4 regions of the Protofrankia sp. Cr2 genome follow, and region 2 is predicted to be linked to each of the others. Evidence: riboswitches for the same ligand, from Rfam matches in the RefSeq annotation. Region 2 holds a riboswitch; each other region holds the start of a gene.
The links. A riboswitch is a leader RNA that binds a small molecule or an ion and turns the genes downstream of it on or off. The one in region 2 is predicted to bind cyclic di-AMP.
Positions count from the first base shown of each region.

Region 1 (4,668 bases), on a different contig from region 2:
CTCAGCCGTGAACCCGGTCTTAGAGCGCCCGGCAATAGGGGACGCGGCGTCGCGGGGCTGGGGCACGCACCTCGCCGCGTTGTCGTCAGTCGACACCCACAACCAGGGTGCCTCCCTCCTCCGCCTCGCGATGCACGCACCCCAGCCCCGCTCCTTCATCCACGCCCCTATTGCCGGGCGCTCTTAGCGGAGAGGAAACCCGTTGGCCGAAGATCATACGGCCATGGTGTCTTTCGTCCGGCCAGAGGCCCCGGGCAACCCGGGCCGGGGTGCCGCGTGCCGCGTGCCGCGTGCCGCGGAGGGACGAGAGCGGATCGGGGCGTCGAACCGGGCAAATCCAGGTGAATGACGGACGGACGTGGCTCCGCCGCGCGGCCCGTGCAGGGCGTGGGTATCACCCGTTCGGGCTATCCTGCAGGGCACTGCGCGACAGCCCCGGACGCTGGGTGGACGCCACCGGAGTGCCCCGCCGTCATCCCCCGCGGGACTACCACTCGTCAGGACAACCGCCCCCGGGACTACCGCTCCCCGGGGCTACCGTTCCCCGGGGTTACCGCCCATCAGGACTACAGTCTCACTTTGATAGCTATTTCCGACTATATAGTTCCGATATACCACCCGACGACGGGATTCACGAAGACCACGCTGTCGGCTACCGTAATCGGCTGTGTCGGCCCTTCGCGCGGGAACTCACCGTCAACCGCCGTCCCAGCCAACAGTCAACGGCAGGCGGCTGGGACGGCGATCACATCCCGTGCCGAACCTTGTGACGGACGTGCGTGACAACGGTGACATCCCTCGCCGCGCCCACAGCGTGACGCGTCACAGCACACAGGACTGCATCCGTGACACGGCCCACGACGCAGTCCGATGACCAAACCGACGTACCCCGTCCGAAATGATCTTATCGCGGAGTTGGTCACGCGATTGGACCAACTTGATCAGCTCCTCGGACGGCTGGAGGATGCCGAGCGCCAAGCCGCGGACGCCAGCGAGCACCTGACGCGTACCCGACGGTGGCAGGAGGACACGGTTCGCGCGATTCAGGACGAACGGGCGCAGATGCGCACTCATCAGCGGGCCTTGGACGATCTCGCGGACCGCGCGCAGGCGGCCGTCGAGGCCCTGTCCGGCCACTACCGTTCCCTGCCTGCCGAGGTTCACGAGCTCGCGGTCGAACTGCACGTCCTGGCGACCGCGGGCCTGCTCTCCCGCCGCGCAACCCGCGCCCGCCGCCACTGACCCCGACCCGTCACAGGCCCGAGCTGCGCCCCTCACGCAGGATGCGCACCCGCGGGATGCAGGAGCGAGAAATCCCATAGCGATCGACACAATAAGTGATCGCACAACTCCCCTAGGGTGATAATTTTCGCTACTGCATGCCAACAAACGATAACTATCGGCACTTGAGTGCCCCCTGCCGTCAGACTCTCGTCGCTATGGCGTAATGTCATCTTCCGCATCCTGTGGGTCACGGCATGTGGGGCCTCAGCCAACCGCCCTGTCGCACGGACCAACAGGCCAGGGCATGGCGGCGAGCTGGTTGGTAGGGAGGCTGGGAGGAGCCGATATGGTCACTTCTGTAGGCACTCGCCGTAGTTGTGTAGGACTAGTGTTTACTGGCACCATCCCTTTGAACTAGTCTCACGCCGACGTCACGACAACACCGGACCGAACGCCGAATCCTGCCCACGGTCCCGGTGTCCCCTCCGAGTCGTCACCAGGGCAGGAGCGGGGGACCCATCCTCCACCGGACGACACCGAACCGCGGTGCAGTCCTAGGGGTTAAGTGAGCCGTGCGACGGTCGCACAGCACACCGGGCAGCCCAGCCCGAACCCGACAGCTCACCTCGCAGGCGAACGGGAAGGATCACAGCCTTGTCTGCGCCCGATGTGCAGCTTGATCCGGCAACATGGTCATGGTCATCGTCGTCGACGAAGTCGCCGATGACGTTGGCAACAACGTCGTCTCTGCGACCGTCTGCCGACATACCTGAGCGCTCCGCCCGTGGCAGACACCGCGCGCCGACTCCACCGTCGGGAACAGGTCGCGTCCGAGCCCGGGCCGCGGTAGCCGTGATGACAACCGGCACGGTTGCCGTGTCAGGTGTCGCGCTCGCCGGCTGCGCTCCGGCCGACTCCGGTATGGACGAGACGTCGGTCAGCTCGCGGATCACCCTGGGATCGCAGTTCGGAAGCCAGGCGTCACTCGCCGGCCTACGCACAGCGGTCATCAACCCGGCCACTTCGGTGGGCCCCGGCTCCATCACAAGCCAGGTGATCGATCAAGCTGACCTGCACCCGAAGTCGACTGTCGCGCTGAAGGTCACCAATCCGGACGTATCCGTGCGGGCCGACCAGCCCATTGACATGGGTTTCGCCCTCGAGGACGGGACGACCCACACGCCGCTGCCGAACCAGCTCATCAAGGTTCAGGTGAAGCTGCCTGACGGCTGGGCGACTTTCAAGCACCTGTATACTAACGAACAGGGCTTTGCCAGCTATACAGCCAAGATCCTTACCACGACACAGATCACGGCCATCTTCGACGGGACCGACGCCCTGCAGTCGGCGCACTCCTCGAACATCGGTACGATGACTGTGGTGCCTGGTCCCGCTCCAACAATTCCGGCACAGGCGCCTCGATCGACGGCCCATAGCGTCGTTCAGGCATCCGGCCCCAGCGGAGCCGGCACCACGTCACCGAGTACGACGGATGCGACGACAGCCATCGGCTCGGTCGGTCAACGGGCTGTTTATCTAGCGGCCCAACAAGCGGGTAAGCCCTACGTGTACGGTGCGGAGGGACCCTACTCCTTCGACTGCTCCGGCCTGGTTCAGTATATATTCAAACAACTGGGGCGCAGCCTCCCCCGCACGGCGGAGGAACAGTACGAAGCGACGACCCACGTGTCGCAGTACAATAAGCAGATCGGCGATCTGATATTCTATGGTACGCCGGGAAACATCTACCATGTCGGCATCTACGCTGGCGGCGGGAAGATGTGGGCAGCCCCGAAGTCCGGTGAGGTTGTCTCGCTCAGGGACATCTACACCACGTCGTATTCGGTCGGCCGCGTCAGCTAGGCGTGCAATCACAGTCCTTACGCTCTCTCGGGGGCCAAGGAGCCTGGTAGGTCGGCTGCACGTCCGCATCGGCGGCAGCAACGTCCATCCCGGTGATGTGACGCGGTTATCGCTTCTATAAAACACAATCGGGTTCCGCGTGTCCTCCCCCTCCGGTTACGCGTGAACCTCGCCGCCAGGTCGGTAGTGTCGAAACCGGCGCTGATCTGGCGGCCCCAAACCACAACTGGATGTCTCCAAGAACTTCCGCTGGTCGGACCGAGCCAACCCCCCCGGCTCGCAAGGCCGGCGGAACGCGGGCTTCCGCTGGCCTTGCGCACTGAACCCCCCCCACAGTGCGCTCGGCCGGCGGGAGTCCAGAACTCCCGCCGGCCGGCCGCGCCACCCCCCCGGCTGAGCCGGCCGGCGGGAAACCCCATCGGACAGGCCCTAGGCCCTAGTCCTTGATTACTTTCGAGAATTTCCACAAAGCCCTGGTCGTGGCTTCGTCCCATTGCTGGGGCAGAAGCGTGACATGAACCTGCGAAGGGCACGGTGGCGCCTGGCCGACTGCGCCCACCGCCCCGACCACCGCAAACAGGGGCTTCTGCGCGGAGTCAAGCGAGCTGCAGGCGACGGTAAGGGCCATACGACCGCCCTCCCCCGCGCCCCAGATGTAGATCCGGGACATGTCGATCTTCGATCGCTCCGTCGCGACGTAGCGGACCACGTCCCGCAGGTACTGCGCGTCCGGGCCGTTGACCTGCCAGGTGCTGGCAACCGCCTCCGGGTACACCAGGGCGAACTTCTGGCCATCTGCGAGCGTCGACACGTTGCCGGCCTTCTCGATCGACGCTGCGTCCTTGCCGTAGTCGTGCAGGACGAGGACCAACGGCACCGGCTGCCCGGGCTTAGGGTCGGCATGTATCGCGAGCTCACGGCCTGCCGACGCGTAACCCGCCGGAATCGCGGCGCGCTCGGTCTTCACCGTGGGCGAGCCGTGCGCATACGCGAAGACGACTACGACCACGCCCACGACGATCAGTGCCCGTCGACGGTTCTTGGTCCACAGGTCTTTCCCGACTTTGAGCGGATTCGATACCACGAGCCAACCGAACCACACAGACGCCGCCCGATTCGGCAGATTGGCCGCGTGGCGTGCATGAGTCGGGCACCACACCAGTGGTCTGGCACACACCACCAGCACGACCAGCATCACCAGCCGGGCGGATGCAACCCGACGTCCAGACGCCCGACGCCCGCTCCGGGGAGCCGGGGAGCCGGCACGGCGACCCGGAGCCAGCTGCTTGGTCCCAATGGTGTATCCACAAGGTTCTGTAACGCCACAGGCGGATGACACGGCGTAGGGATGGGGCCGACGTGGACGATGAACAGACAGTCGATCACCAAGCGCTTGAGAAGATCGAACATGAGCTGGCCGTGCTCGGCCGCCGGGCCGAGCGGTTCCGCACGGCCATCGCGGACGAGTCCGGAACGGCCCTCGACCGATCCGCCTATCTACTACTCAGCCACCTGCACGACCACGGTGCGGTACGGCTGACAACCCTCGGTGCGGTGTTCGCCCTCGACATCTCGACGGTG
Region 1 is NZ_CAUVXG010000010.1:108,590-113,257, forward strand. Features, by position in the region: gene U9978_RS07680 (hypothetical protein) at 871-1,242, shown strand; cyclic di-AMP (ydaO/yuaA leader) riboswitch at 1,667-1,873, shown strand; gene U9978_RS07685 (C40 family peptidase) at 2,080-3,087, shown strand; gene U9978_RS07690 (plasmid partitioning protein) at 3,524-4,171, opposite strand; gene U9978_RS07695 (MarR family winged helix-turn-helix transcriptional regulator) at 4,447-4,668, shown strand, end outside.
Region 1: another riboswitch for cyclic di-AMP. It lies ahead of U9978_RS07685 (C40 family peptidase); the one in region 2 lies ahead of U9978_RS05195 (transglycosylase family protein).

Region 2 (4,668 bases):
AAACGCCCGCGGCGCGATGCCACGCGCACCAAACGACTGCTCCATGGTTACCGGCACGCTGACGGCGTTGTCCGCCAACCGGCGGCGGAGGGCGTCGAACTCCTCGCGGCCCATCGCGAGACAGATGTGGTTGACCGGATGGCCGGCGGTTCCGCCGGCTCCGGGTACCGCGTTGACAGCGGCAGCGGCAGCGGCAGCCCGCGGCATCAGGTCAATGATGGACTCGGTCGACACCCGCACGCTCGGGAACGGCGCCTCCCCGGTGCGAAATGCGTCCGCGCGGACCGGGGGGAGACCGACCACGCGCTGGTAGAAGTCCAACGAACGCAGCGGGTCCGCCACCCACAGGACGACATGATCAAGTTTCGCCTCCATGAGAACCTCCGCTGCGTGGCCGACCCGCCGGCCGGCCGAGGCCGATGCGATGTCCACCAGATCGAATGTGACGCGTATCACCGCCGTGCCGGCAGTCATCGGCTTGAGTCTCCACCTACTGGAACCTGGATCGTGGCGGTTCATGGAGGGACACGCGACCGACCGGTTGATCACGATCGGGCAGCTCTCGGAACTGACCGGGGTGCCGGTACGCACCATCCGGTTCTACGCCGACGAGCATCTGGTCGAGCCGGTTGCGCGCAGCAACGCCGGTTACCGATTGTACGACGCGATGGCGGCGGCCCGCCTCGAGCTCGTGCGCACATTGCGTGACCTGGGTATCGACCTGCCGACCGTCGCGAAGGTACTCGCGCAGGAGATCACGGTGGCCGAGGTGGCGCGCGTGCACGCCGAGGCGCTCGGCGCACAGGTCAGGGTGCTGCGGCTACGGCAAGCAGTGCTGCGGGCGGTCGCGGTCCGCGGATCCGACTGGGAGGAGATGGAACTGATGCACCGACTGGCGAAACTCGATGCGGCGGAACGCACACGGATTCTGGACGGCTTTCTCGACACCGTGTTCAAGGGTCTGGACGGCAAGCGTCTGGACGGCAATGCCCTGGACGGTGACAGCGGAGCAGGCGGGACATTCGAGACGATGATCCGAGCCTCATTTCCCGAGCTGCCCGAGGACCCGACCGGCGAGCAGGTCGAGGCCTGGGTGGAACTGGTGACGTTGATCCAGGATGAGGATTTCACCGCCCGGGTCAGGACCATGGCGCAACGGGGCGCGGCCAAGCACGTCAGCGAAGAAGCGACCATCCGACACCAGGAGGCCTTCAACACCGTTCTGGCGAGCCGGGCCACGCAGGCATACACCGAGGGGATCGACCCGGTCTCCACCGACGGCACGGCGCTGGCCGCCGCGATCGCCGCGTCGTACGCGCAGACGACCGGGAACCGTGACACCCCTGCGTGGCGGGCAACACTCATAGACGATCTTGAAACGTTCACCGACCGGCGGGTCTACCGGTTCTGGGAACTCGTTGCGCTCGTCAGCGGCGACACGACGACGGTGGCGGTTGCCAGCCCGATGATCGAGGCACTGGAGTGGCTGATCACCGCACTGCGGGCGGCCGGCTGATCATAGTTGTTCCTCGACCGCCGAATCGAGCAGTAACCTCGCCAGGCCGATCTCGGAGCTGGCATCGTGTGGGGGGTGTCAGGGGATGAAGGCGGTCAACCGGTTCTGGTCCGGGAGCTGCGGGTCGCTGCGTACGCGGTCTGCATCCACGAAGGGAAGATCCTTCTCGCGCGTTTCGTCGGCACGAGCGGGAAGCACTGGACGTTGCCCGGCGGCGGCATCGACCACGGGGAGGATCCGTTGGCCGCGGCGGTTCGGGAGGTCGAGGAGGAGACCGGTTACGACGTCGTGATCGAATCCCTGCTGGGTGTCGACTCGATGCGCAGGCGTTTCCCGCGCGGCGTCGGCATCGAGGCCGATCATCACGCCGTGCGGGTCATATATACGGCACGGGTGGTCGGCGGCGTGCTTCGGCATGAGATCGGTGGTTCCACCGACCAGGCCGCCTGGATCGATCTCGATCAGATCGACACCCTCGAACGGGTTGATCTCATCGACATCGCGTTGGATCTTGCACGGAACCGACCACCGAGTGGCCGGGTGGACGCACAGCGCACCTGACCTTCCGGGCGCTCTTAGAATGTGATTTTTGTGCTGTGATACCAGCATCAGAATCACATCGTTGAACCGTCTGAGCGGGAACCGACGCCGATGGGAGATCGACTGGCCGCGCGCTCTTAACCGTCCGCGACGTGAGCGCCCGCAGGCGCCCGGGAGAGATCCAGTTGTGGCCGGATCTCTCCCGGGATCGCACGCCCTTTGGCCGTCGAGACCGCTTGAGGCCGCCGGGCGTGCGAGAAGAACATGATCGCACGCCCTTTGGCCGTCGAGCCTGTTAGGCCTTTCCGGCCCAGCAGTGCTTCGAGGCGTACCAGGGGCTTGTGCCCTGCTGCGCGTACAGGATCCGAGCGCGCTTCCACTGCTCGGCGGCGCTGGCATTCTGCGGCAGGCCGGACCCGCCGACGCCATGCCAGGTACCGGGCAGGAACTGGAACAGTCCGCCGGCGCCGATCGAGTTGACGACGTTCGGGTTCCCACCGGATTCGCACCGCACGATGGCGGAAAGAAGGCCGTCGCCGGACGGCGCCGCACTTGCCGGCTGGGACAGCGCGACGCTGCCGCCACCGATGGCGGCAACGAGGGCCGGCACTGCGATCAATACCCGGGCCCGTGCTTTGATTCGACTGATTCCACGGTCGCCGGAACGTACGTTGGACATGTTGATGTCCTTCCCCACGCCTGCGAGGTGAGCTGTCGGATTCGGGCTGGGAGTGCCCGGCCGCGATGTGCGGCTTCACCCCGAGGACGCCTGACGTCGACGTCCGAAAGTGGTTCCCCCGTTCCTGCCACCGGTCTGGTTTTCATCGGACGAGGGCAGGATTCGGCGTGCCGTCCGACGCATGCCTTCTCCTCGAAGGCATGGCGAAGACCATACGTGCAACGACCGCCCCGAAGGCAAGGCTCCGTGAAGAGGCACACAGTCCGTATGCGATGTTGATGGCAGCTACGGCTGCCGGTAACGTGCGCGCACGCGCGCTCATCCCTAACGTGGCTTCGGCCGGGCGGCGATAGTGTGATGGGGTCGCCACCTGCCGAGTGAAGCATTTTCTTACGCGGTACGTGGGCAGGCGGATCGACTGCGTGGCTATCCGGCGGTGATTGTACGACAGCACCGGAAAACACGATGTCGACGACAGCGTGTATCGTGTCGGCAATATGCATGATGGCTGTCCGACCGCGGCGCCCGGGTGGCCCGGCTATCGTCGAGACCTCCACGGAAACCGACACAGCGCTGTCCAGGCCCGCTGCGGAGCACTGGCGCAGGCATGGACAGCGCTGAACGACACGATGAACGACACGGTCGCCTGTGGTCAGCCCATGGCACCACGGCGGCGGCGACGGCGGACGATCCTGCGGCCGGCGACCATCACCACGAAAGCGGCTACCGCCGACGCAGCGGGGACGGCGGAAGGGGGGTCGGCTATCCCACCCTCACCCGCCGCGACAGCGCCCTTGGGCACCGGCATCGTTGTGGCCCACGACGCGGATGCCGATGCGGTGGTAGCGGTACCGCCAGTACCAGCGCTAGCGCTGCTGCCGGTGCCGGTGCCGGATACAACCTGATACCGGGTCAGCATGCCGGCGGTGATGTGCTCGTTGACGTGGCAGTGAAAAAGCCAGATGCCGAGGTTGTCGGGTACCATGTCGGCCACGGCCATGGTACCGGGAAGCAACGGAACAGTGTCCATCCGCATACCACTCACGACCGCGTCGTTGCCGTGCCAGTGCGGGGTGTGTATGTCCTGCTCACCACCCATACTCATCAGGTACCAGCGGACGTGCTCATCTTTTTTCAGGGTGATCATCGGCTCGTTGCCGAAGACGTAGCCGTTGATGGCATGCCGCAGGTTGGACCTGGTGAAGTTGCTGTCATCCTGTGACGGATACGGTGGCTGGGCAAAACGGCGGAGATTATCCTGCAGATACGGGCTCCAGTTCTCGTTCGTGATTGTGAACAACGTGAAGATCTCACGGTCGACGTCGACGGGGCTGCCGTCCGGCCGCGCCTTCCCCCTGGCTGTGATGACCATCGGGCCGGTGAGTCCGGCATAGGTGTCGACGACTTCGTTGGTGTGGGAGTGGTACATCCACATAACCGAACTACCGTCGTGTGGGCCCGGTCCGGCCCGGTCGGGCACCAGCCAGGTATAGGTGTGCGTGCCGCCGGTGGGTACGGCATCGTCAAACTTGTCCACCCCGGAGGTGTTGTCGGCGTAGGGTGTACCCTCGTTCGCCTTCGTGTAGAACACACCGTGCGGATGCATACTGTCGCCAATTTTGCAGGCGTTGCGGAACACCACCTTGATGGTGTCGCCGACCTCGGCGCGGATCACCGGGCCCAAAAAGCCCTCGTAGGCGTCCTGTGCGGGGCGCGGTGCCAGGTTGGTGAAATTCGCGTCGGTGTAGCCACGATAGAGACACTTGAGATAACTCGTCCCGATGCGGCCGGGCCCGGATTGGACATACGTCTTCGCAATCGGATCGAACGCCTGACCGGTGATGTCGTCGCGCCCGTCCGGGGCATAGTTCCAGACGACCTCATCGGCACCGACATAGTAGGTGCGCACCTGCCCGGTCGGGTGGAATGCCGC
Region 2 is NZ_CAUVXG010000006.1:49,648-54,315, reverse strand. Features, by position in the region: gene U9978_RS05210 (VOC family protein) at 1-375, opposite strand, end outside; gene U9978_RS05205 (MerR family transcriptional regulator) at 518-1,516, shown strand; gene U9978_RS05200 (NUDIX hydrolase) at 1,592-2,077, shown strand; gene U9978_RS05195 (transglycosylase family protein) at 2,352-2,735, opposite strand; cyclic di-AMP (ydaO/yuaA leader) riboswitch at 2,740-2,913, opposite strand; gene U9978_RS05190 (multicopper oxidase domain-containing protein) at 3,388-4,668, opposite strand, start outside.

Region 3 (4,668 bases), on a different contig from region 2:
GCTGGGCGATCGCCCGACGCGTGGTCCGCCGTCACCTCGACAACCTCTCGAGCGCATCATGACGGCGGTAGCCGCCGCCGGGACAGCGCCCGCCGGCTACCCGCCCGCCGGGTAGATGATTTTTCGAGGTTTGTGCGACGAAAGAGTCCTTGTCGATCGCACAAACCTCGAAAGATCGCGTGGGCGTCGGTTCAACGGCCTTTGATGTCGAGGAAATAGTCGAGAAGGCGCCAGGTCGTCCGGTCGACCACACCGGTGACTGCGACCGCCGGGTCGTTCAACCGGCAGAATTCCTGGAAATCACGGAACGTTGTCTCCGTCAGCGGGCCGAAGGCGCCGTCCGGGGCGAGCAGGCGATTATCGCCCTCCCGGCCCGTAGCGATGTTGAGCGCGTTCTGAGCGGTCGTGACCGGGTGGCGCAGATCCGGGAACACCCCTGACTCGCCCTGGTCGAGGAACCCGCGCGCGACCGTCGGGAAGTAGGCGAACCGGTTCGGCGGGTTCTGGGGGGCGAGCGGGAAGCGCGGGCCACCGCTGAACATCGATTGCCAGTTCACGCATCCGGCGATGAGTATACCGCCGGCTAGCCAGGTTCTGCGTAGTACTTGATCGTTTCCGACGTTACCCTCGACCGTGACAATATTATTGCCGGTGCGTTCGACGACCAGACCGGTGTGGGTGTCATTGCCGGCGGCGGTTTCGTGGCCCGTCCAATCAAAGATGATCTGGTCTCCGGGGTTAGCCTGGGTGGAGGCGATAGTCAGGCCATGGGCTCGCGCCCAGGACCAGATCGTGGGCACGTGCGCCGACTTCAGCGGCAGGTTGATCCCGACCTGCTCGAACATGCACCAGACGAAAATCGCGCACCATGCATTCCCGTCGTAGCCGAACTCCTGACCGTACTTCGTGTGATTGCGGCCGTCCCCGGCGTAGCCGACCTCCGCTAACGCATGCTCGACCAGCTGTTGTACAGCCGTCATCGCTGACTCCTTTGCGGCGACGCCGCGTTGCCGGCCGGGGCCGATGGTAAGGATTCGACCAAAGACGGTGCCCGGGCCGCTGCTAGAACCCCTGCCTGATGAGACAAGACGTACCCCGTCGATTGGCCTGTTTCCTCATCGGTATCACCGTGCGTGCTCTGGCGGCCAGTGCATGTCGGTATTCTGTCGCCGTGCTCGACCCACTGCCAGCGGTGTTGATCTGATTTCTCTGACCGGCCGGCCGGATGATTGATACGCATAGTAGTTGACATGCCCCGAGATTCGCGGAAAATGGCCCTTGCGGTCACAGCGTGTAGTTCGCTAACGTGGCCGGGCTCTCAGTAACACCGGGCTGGACGCCGAGTTCTGCCCTCGGTCCGGTGTTCCCTTCTCACAATCACCAGGGCAGCAGCGGGGGAACCAGGACTTGACGGACGTCGCCGCGCTGGCGCCGTCCTCGGGGTGAAGTCGGCCGCGGATCTCCGCGGGCTGACCGGGCTTCCCGGCCCGAACCCGACAGCTAACCTCGCAGGCGTACGGGAAGGATCATTGTTGCCTGCATATCAGGCGTGTGCAGATTCGGCTGACGCGATTCCGTCCGGACGCGGTCGCCACCGTGCACCGATCGCCAGGTCCAGTTTCCGCCGCCGGTCCGCGCGTGTGGCGGTTGCCGCCGCGGCCACTGGGACCGTCGCCCTGACCGCTTTCTCGGCCCCGGCACTGGCGAACGACGCCGGGGCTGACAGCCCGGCCGGCTCGACCACTACCACCACTACCACCGCTGCCCCCGGGTCGACCTGGGCCGGTGACACCGGGGGCGCGCCTGCGGCGTCCGATTGGGCGTCGGGTTCCGGCTCGGCGTCGGCCCCTGGTGCGGTGGAGGCTCCTGGTGCGGTGGAGGCTCCTAGCTCGGTGGAGGCTCCGGCAAGCGGCATCTCGGCACCGCCGGACGGCACGTCATCGCAGCAGGACGGTTCCTCGGCCACCGCCGGTCTCGGTGAGAAGATCGTCTATCTGGCCTCGAAGCAGGCGGGTAAGCCATACGTCTGGGGCGCACAGGGTCCGAACGCCTTCGATTGTTCCGGGCTTGTCCAGTACATCTACAAACAGCTCGGCCGGAGTGTGCCGCGGGTGACCGACGCCCAGTACGCGGCGTCGCAGAAGATATCGCGGGATGCCAAGCAGCCCGGTGATCTCATCTTCTTCGGGCAGCCCGGCAACATCTATCACGTGGCGATCTACGCCGGGGACGACATGATGTGGGCCGCTCCCCACAGCGGAACCGTCGTCCGGCTTCAGAAGATTTATTCCTCGAGTTATCTCGTTGGCCGCCTGGGGTGACCTGGCTGGGCCGGTAACAGGCCTGCGACCCGTCATGGCCGGGCTGCCGCGTGCCCCACGATGGGCATTCCCGCGGCCTGGCTGTGACGGGTGCCTCCGCGCGGCGCGCATGAGCCGATCGACGATACTGAAGTGGGATATTTTATAATGGCCAGGGGAAGGCACAGAAAGCAGTCTCAGTACAACCGCGGCGCGGTGGCCGCAACCGCCGGCGTCATCGGCGCGACGGCGGGAATGATGCTGACCGCGGGTCCGGCGAGCGCGAGCTCGCCGGCATCGCCCAGCGCCGATACCGCGACTGAGCCCAGCGCGGGTTCTCTCGCTGGGGCACCTGTTTCCGACGTTTCCATCGCTGGTGCCGGCAGGAAAGCGGGACTCGGCGGCTGCGACGGGAAGCCATTGGAGACCTGGGTCGCAGTCGCGCTGGCTGAGTCCGGCGGCAACGCGACCGCCCACAACTCCAATGGCGAGGATTCCCGCGGACTATGGCAGATCAACATGCGGGCGCATGCGGGTTGGGTCGGCGGGGCAGATCTGTTCGATCCGGCCATCAACGCCCGGGCCGCCAAACGAGTGTGCGACATACAGGGCATCGGAGCGTGGAGTACGTACACAAACGGCTCCTACCGCCTGTACCTCGGGCGGGCCGCGGCAGCCGCCACCGACGCAAGTGGTGAGGGTGCGACGAGCATCTACCCGGCGTCCCCGGCCAGCCCGGGTAGCCCTACCGGGCCGGTCAGTAGGCCGGGCTGGACCGCTGCGGCCGGCGTGGCGGCGGCGCGACCGGTAGCCGCTGCAGCTCCCCGTGTGCGGGAGGTCGGCTACACCCACCGCGGGCGTCCCGGCGTGCGCCAGATTCAGCGAGCGCTGACCGGATGTGGCTATCCTGTCGCGGTGGACGGGAAGTTCGGGCCACGTACCACGAGTACGGTTAAGGCATACCAACGCCGGCACGGACTTGTGGCCGATGGTGTGGTCGGCGCGCGAACCCGCGCCGCCCTGTTTCATGTCACCGCGTAGGTCCCTGTGTTTCACCGCGTAGGTCTCTTTGTCGGGTAGCTCGTCGGATTCTGTCTGCGTTGTCCCGGGGAGCAGTGTAACTCAGGCATCCACCGGGATGCGTTCGAACGTTTTCGTGATCCACTGACATGCCTGATAACAACGCTTTTCCAGATAAATGGTGCCGCGGTCGACATCGATCCCGTCTGCGGATTTTTGCATCATTCTGCGTTTGGCGACAAGACCATCATGATTTCCGGTTGACTCGTGGTGTGGGTGACATAGATTTATGGTTGCAAATGACGGTTCGATGTGGAGGTGATCGAATGGAGCAGCAGCAGGCGCAGCAGGTGGAGCAGTATCTGCGGCAGAACTGGCAGGAGATTCGGCACCAGATTCTCGACCAGTTCGTCCAGGTCAGCACCGCTGATATCGAAGCCGCATCCAGCGTCAACGATCTCGTGCGGCGGATCGCGGACAGGTCGCATTACACCGAGCCCTACGTCGAGGCCCGCCTGCGGGAACTCGTCGGCGTCGCAGTCGGGGTCGGCCAGTCGGCGCAGGCCGAGGGCGGGGCCGAGCAGTCGACCGCCGAGGCCCAGCGGACCACCGAGGCCGCGGGCGAGGAGCAGGCCGAGCCCCTGGGCGGCTCACGGCAGGCATTCGGCGGATCGGAGCAGCCGGCAGATCCTGGGTGAGATCTGATTCCAGGTGGGAACGGCACGCGGCAGCCGTCCAGGTACACAGCCGGCGTCGTAGTGAGCACCGAGCAGGACCGTGACCACGACTATCCTGCACAGGCCGCGTCCGGAACATTTCGGGCGTGGCCGCGGTCTGTTCCCACTGCGTTCCCACTGTGCGCCCAACTGCACCACCGACCATGCTGTCACGTGGACGACGTGTCCGTCCTCGGGCCTATGCTGCTTTCTGATCACTATAATGACCGGTAGGGTCACCAATAGCAGCAGACATCCGGGGGGCTTCGTTGCTGCGAGGCAGCCATCATCACCGCGTACCCGACGCGGCGGGCGTTGCTGTGCGGCGTCCGGTTCGATTATGTGCGCCGCTACCTGCGACGGGGACGATCGTCATCGTCCTGGGGCTGGTCACCGGGCTTTTCCTGGGGCCGGTCATCGGCCGGTGGGGTCTTGCGCCGGCATCCGCGCTCACCCCGGCTGGCACGTCGTCATCGAGCGATGGCAGCACCTTCGTGATCCGTGTCGTGGACCTGCCGGCGAAGGTCGACCAACCTGTACTAAAAAACCTGAGCCGCTTACTCGAAGGCATACCGGCATCCGGTGGTGCCGTTGTCGTTCGGGTGATTAGCCCGGCCATCCTGTCCGATGAC
Region 3 is NZ_CAUVXG010000018.1:52,215-56,882, forward strand. Features, by position in the region: gene U9978_RS10980 (acyl-CoA dehydrogenase family protein) at 1-62, shown strand, start outside; gene U9978_RS10985 (CHAP domain-containing protein) at 192-980, opposite strand; cyclic di-AMP (ydaO/yuaA leader) riboswitch at 1,369-1,529, shown strand; gene U9978_RS10990 (C40 family peptidase) at 1,875-2,321, shown strand; gene U9978_RS10995 (peptidoglycan-binding protein) at 2,469-3,341, shown strand; gene U9978_RS11000 (hypothetical protein) at 3,647-4,018, shown strand; gene U9978_RS11005 (hypothetical protein) at 4,357-4,668, shown strand, end outside.
Region 3: another riboswitch for cyclic di-AMP. It lies ahead of U9978_RS10990 (C40 family peptidase); the one in region 2 lies ahead of U9978_RS05195 (transglycosylase family protein).

Region 4 (4,668 bases), on a different contig from region 2:
CGGGCTGGTGACGGTGATGTCCCAGAGGTTCTTACCGACCACACCGGTCTGTCCGTCGTCGACCCTCGTCAGGTAGCTGTACAGCGATGCGAGGCCCTGGGACTCCCCGCCGAAGCGGCCGTCCACCTGTAGAATGAATTTCTTCTCGCGCATCGTGTTCTGCCAGACGTAGGCGTCAGCGCGCACCTGTCCGGCCAGAGCGGTGGAAAGCGTCGTACCGGTGAAGTTCGACGATTCCAGCTGCGCCTTCGCACGGTCCAAGGTCATTGCGGGCTGCGCCGGAGCGATCGCCTGCTGGACTGCCGCGACGTTGGGCACCGTTGTCGGCACCTGCGGCGCCGGGCCGTTGTTGGTCAGACCCATCTTGACCGAGCAGGATGGCCACGGGGACCAACCGCGAGAGTTGTAGAGCTTGTGGGCTGCATCGTCCTGCAGCGCCGGCGGGGCGTCACTGGGGAGACCGGCATAGCCGAGACCGTGCCAGGTTCCGGCGTCGAACTGGTAAGCGCCGTAGAACCCGTTACCGGTATTGATGTGATAGTTGCCGCCGGACTCGCACTGGCGGAGTTTGGCGAAGTCGTCGGCGGTCGCAGCGCCTGCGGGACTGGCCGCGACGGCGAGACCACTGCCCACGAGTGCTGTGACAGCACCGGTGGTACGCAGGACCTTGACTGCGGTGGACGACTGTTGCGGGGCGCGGTGCCTGCCGACAGACGGCATGTGGGTCGGTCCTTCCCGTCGCCTACGAGGTGAGCTGTCGGGTGCGGGCTGGGAACATGCCCGGCCGGTGACGCCGATGGGCGTCGCAGGCTTTACCCCAAGGACACCGGTGGTCGGTATCCGAATGTGGTTCCCCCGATCCCGTCCGTGCGGCTTCGCGGTAGGTCCTGCCGCGGCGGGCGGGGACGGGATTCGGCGTCCGTCCGTGCGGCCTCGCCGATCTGGCGAGTGGGGAGGACTCTAGCGAGCCTGGCCCTTTCGAAGCAAATCGGGGTGTCGGATGAACTACACGGACCCGACTTTCATCACCCGAATGGGCTACGTGGCCGAAAGAGAACACTCTACCCGGCGATTGGGGCGACCCCGCCGGGGGGTCGTTTGTGCTGGCTTTCCGTAACGCCGAGTGATCGGGCCGGTCGCCGTAGTGCTTTTCTGTTGTGTTTGTTGTCACGCGGGTGGGACCGGCCCGACTCGTCCTCGCGGGGTCTATATCAGTTCGTGGCCATCAGTTCGTGACCATCAGCTGCAGACCTTCCTGCTGCGCCTCAGCTGAAAGTGGCCCCCCAGGTCTCCGGCCCACAGATTCCGTCGACCGCCAGGCCCTTGTCGGCCTGCAGGCGGCTGGCCGCGCCGGCCGACTCGGGTCCGTACCGGCCGTCAATCTGGATCTTGTAACCAAGACTGTTCATCTGGTTCTGCCACGACAGCACGTCCGATCGCACCTGATCGACGAGGCCGGGGGTCAAGGGCGTCGCGTCAGCGGAAGTCGACGAGGTGTCCGCACTCACCGTGCGCGATTCCCAACGCGAGGCACCGTTCCTGCCATATGAGCGCGCCTGTGACGAGCCGGTGTCGGATGAACTCGAATCCGGTGCGCTGGTGTCCGGTGCGCTGGCGCCGGAGGTGCCGGTATGTGCGGGAGCAGCGCCGGCTGGGCTGGCGCCAGCCCCGAGCTGGTCGGCGCCCATGCCCTTGCCGCAGACAGGCCACTGGCTGAAGCCGGAGCGGGCGGCGAGCTTGATCGCGGCCTCATCCTGGGTGCCGGGGGAGGCACTGCTGGGCAGGCCGGTGTAGCCGAGGCCTTGCCAGGTGCCCAGCGAGAACTGGTAGGCGCCGTAGTAGCCGTTGCCGGTGTTCGCCCCATAGTCACCGCCTGACTCGCATTGGCGAAGCCCCTCCCACGTGGTGGCGGCGCTGGCCGGTTGTGACATCGCGATGCCGCCACCGATCGCGGCGACCAGGGCCGGGGTCACCACCATGGCTCGGGTACGGACCCGGGCGCGGCGAACTCCACGATGTCGACCACGAGAACGTGTACTGGACATATTGGTAATGCCCTTCCCCACGCCTGCGAGGTGAGCTGTCGGATTCGGGCTGGGACTGCCCGGCCGCTTTCACGGCTTCACCCCGAGGACGCCCGATATCGACGTCCGAAAGTGGGTCCCCCGTTCCTGCCGCAAGTTTGGTTTTCGTCGAGCGAGGGCAGGATTCGGCGTGCCGCCCGACGTGTCCCCGCCGTATCGACGGGCACGGCGCAGACCATAACCAGAATTGCTGGTGGCTGAACAAGCCGTGAATGCGGTTCGTGAGTATGAGCACATCGCGCTGTCCACTCTTGCCGTGCCTCGAGATCGACTGCTAACGCGCGCATGCATGTGCTCAGCTGGTTTGCCCGCGGCCGCCGGAGGCGCGAAAAGTGATGTCGCGCCTCCTTTGGCCGGATGGGTCAGCCGGTCAACGAACGCCCCGCCGAGCGCAGGTCTGCGCAGGCCTGCACGACACGGGCGGCCATACTGGACTCGGCTGCTTTGCCGTAGCTGCGTGGGTCGTACTGCTTCTTCACACCGACCTCTCCGTCCACTTTCAGCACGCCGTCGTAGTTCTTGAAGACATGGTCGACGATAGGTCGAGTGAATGCATACTGGGTGTCGGTGTCCACATTCATCTTGACAACGCCGTAGTCCAGCGTCTCGCGGATTTCGGCCAGGTCGGAACCGCTACCGCCGTGAAACACCAGGTCGAACGGCTTGGCGTCGGCTGGCAGGCCGAGCTGCTGCGCGACATACTGCTGCCCGTCCCGAAGGATGCTCGGACGGAGTTTCACATTGCCCGGCTTGTACACACCGTGCACATTTCCGAAGGTTGCGGCGAGCATGTAGCGGCCCCGTTCGCCGGTGCCGAGGACCTCGGCGGTGCGCCACATGTCCGTCGGCGTGGTGTAAAGTTTCTCGTCGATCGCACCGACGACACCGTCCTCCTCGCCACCGACGACACCGATCTCCACTTCCAGGATGATCTTTGCCTGGTGACATTCGATCAGGAGGCCGTCGGCAATCTTGAGATTCTCCTCCAGCTCGACTGCCGATCCGTCCCACATATGTGAGTGGAACAGCGGATCCCGCCCTTCGCGGAGAACCCGCTCCTTGGAGATCGCAAGCAGGGGGCGCAGATAGGCGTCGAGTTTGTCCGCAGGGCAGTGGTCGGTGTGCAGGGCGATGTTGACCGGGTACGCTTTGGCGACATGGTGGGCGAACTCGGCGAGTGCCTGTGCGCCGAGGACCATGTTCTTCACCCGGGTGCCGGAGAGGAACTCGGCGCCGCCGGTGGAGACCTGCACGATGCCGTCGCTGCCGGCATCGGCGAAGCCCTTCAGCGCGGCATTCAGGGTCTCCGACGACGTAACGTTGATCGCAGGGTAGGCGAATGCCTCGGTCTTGGCCCGGTCAAGCATCTGTGCGTAGACGTCCGGGGTGGCGATGGGCATGGTTGTGGCTCCTGTGGGCAGTCGGAGTTGCGTGTCCGTTTGGTTGACAATGGACCGATTTGGATATGAACAGCGGGCTGGAAGTTGCGCGAAGGATACGATGATCGAGCCTGCGGGGGCAGGCAGACCCGAACTGTGCGAGTGCGGATGGCCTGTCCGGAGCGGCGCTCTATGCCGTCATCGTCACGCTCGTATTCGTCGACAGCGGCATCCTCGTCGTTTTCTGGCTGCCTGGTGACACGATCCTGGTCGCCGCCGGCCTGCTCGCGGCCGACCCGGATGCGGGCGTGTCGTCTGGTGCCTCCACGCCCGGGATCCCGCTGGTCGCGACCGCTGGCGCCGTAGTGGGTCATGTTACCGCGCTGCCCTTGGGTCGGCCCTGTCTCGAACGGCGTCACGGCTGGATACTTGCCCGTGCTGATGCGTTCTACCAGCGCTTTGGCACTCTGGCTCCGGATGCGGCCCGGTTTGTCCCACAAGCGCGGACGTTTGCCCCTGTCGTTCGCGGGCGCTCCTAGGCGTCACCCCGGGCAGCAGGCCAGGGCCGTTGGTCGCCCGTCCGACACGGCATGTCGTCGGGCGGATCCGGGATGGCGCTGTACTGGCCTGATCTGCTCATGACTATTCGGTAAAAAGCGATACCGGATGGCTCACCGTGCCTAGTACTCGCTACCCTTGTCCCGGATGGAGGGGACACAGCGCGGGGGGGACCGACCACACGGAAGGTTCCATGGTTCGACATCGCAAGCACCGCCGTTCCCGGCCGGGATGGTCCGGTGCCGTTATGGCAGTTTTCGTTTTCGTTCTCGCCACCGTCGGGTTGCTCTTGGCCCAGGTCGTCCACGGGGGAGGGCCTGCAGCCGCGAAGAGCTCGGCGGCCTCGTCCCCGGCGCTGGTGTCGTCGACGTCCCCGGTTGATCCCGCGCAGCGGTCTGTATCGCCACAGGTCGTCGATCGCGGCACGGTTGGCGAGAACGTTCATAGGCGCGCCGCTGTCAAGCCTGACGCGTGGCCGTGGATGGAGTCGCCCGCACCGAGCTCGCCGTCGTCCGCACCGGTCGCGCCCGTCACAGCGAGCGGCTCGGCGTCCACAGCCGCAACGGTCGCACCTCCCAGGCCGGTCACGCCGGCTACACCGGCCGCCGTCGCCGAGCAGACATCGGCAAACCCGGCGTCCCAGGTGG
Region 4 is NZ_CAUVXG010000001.1:291,407-296,074, forward strand. Features, by position in the region: gene U9978_RS01270 (transglycosylase family protein) at 1-720, opposite strand, end outside; cyclic di-AMP (ydaO/yuaA leader) riboswitch at 727-884, opposite strand; gene U9978_RS01275 (transglycosylase family protein) at 1,266-1,979, opposite strand; cyclic di-AMP (ydaO/yuaA leader) riboswitch at 2,051-2,223, opposite strand; gene fbaA (class II fructose-bisphosphate aldolase) at 2,447-3,484, opposite strand; gene U9978_RS01285 (CAP domain-containing protein) at 4,269-4,668, shown strand, end outside.
Region 4: another riboswitch for cyclic di-AMP. It lies ahead of U9978_RS01275 (transglycosylase family protein); the one in region 2 lies ahead of U9978_RS05195 (transglycosylase family protein).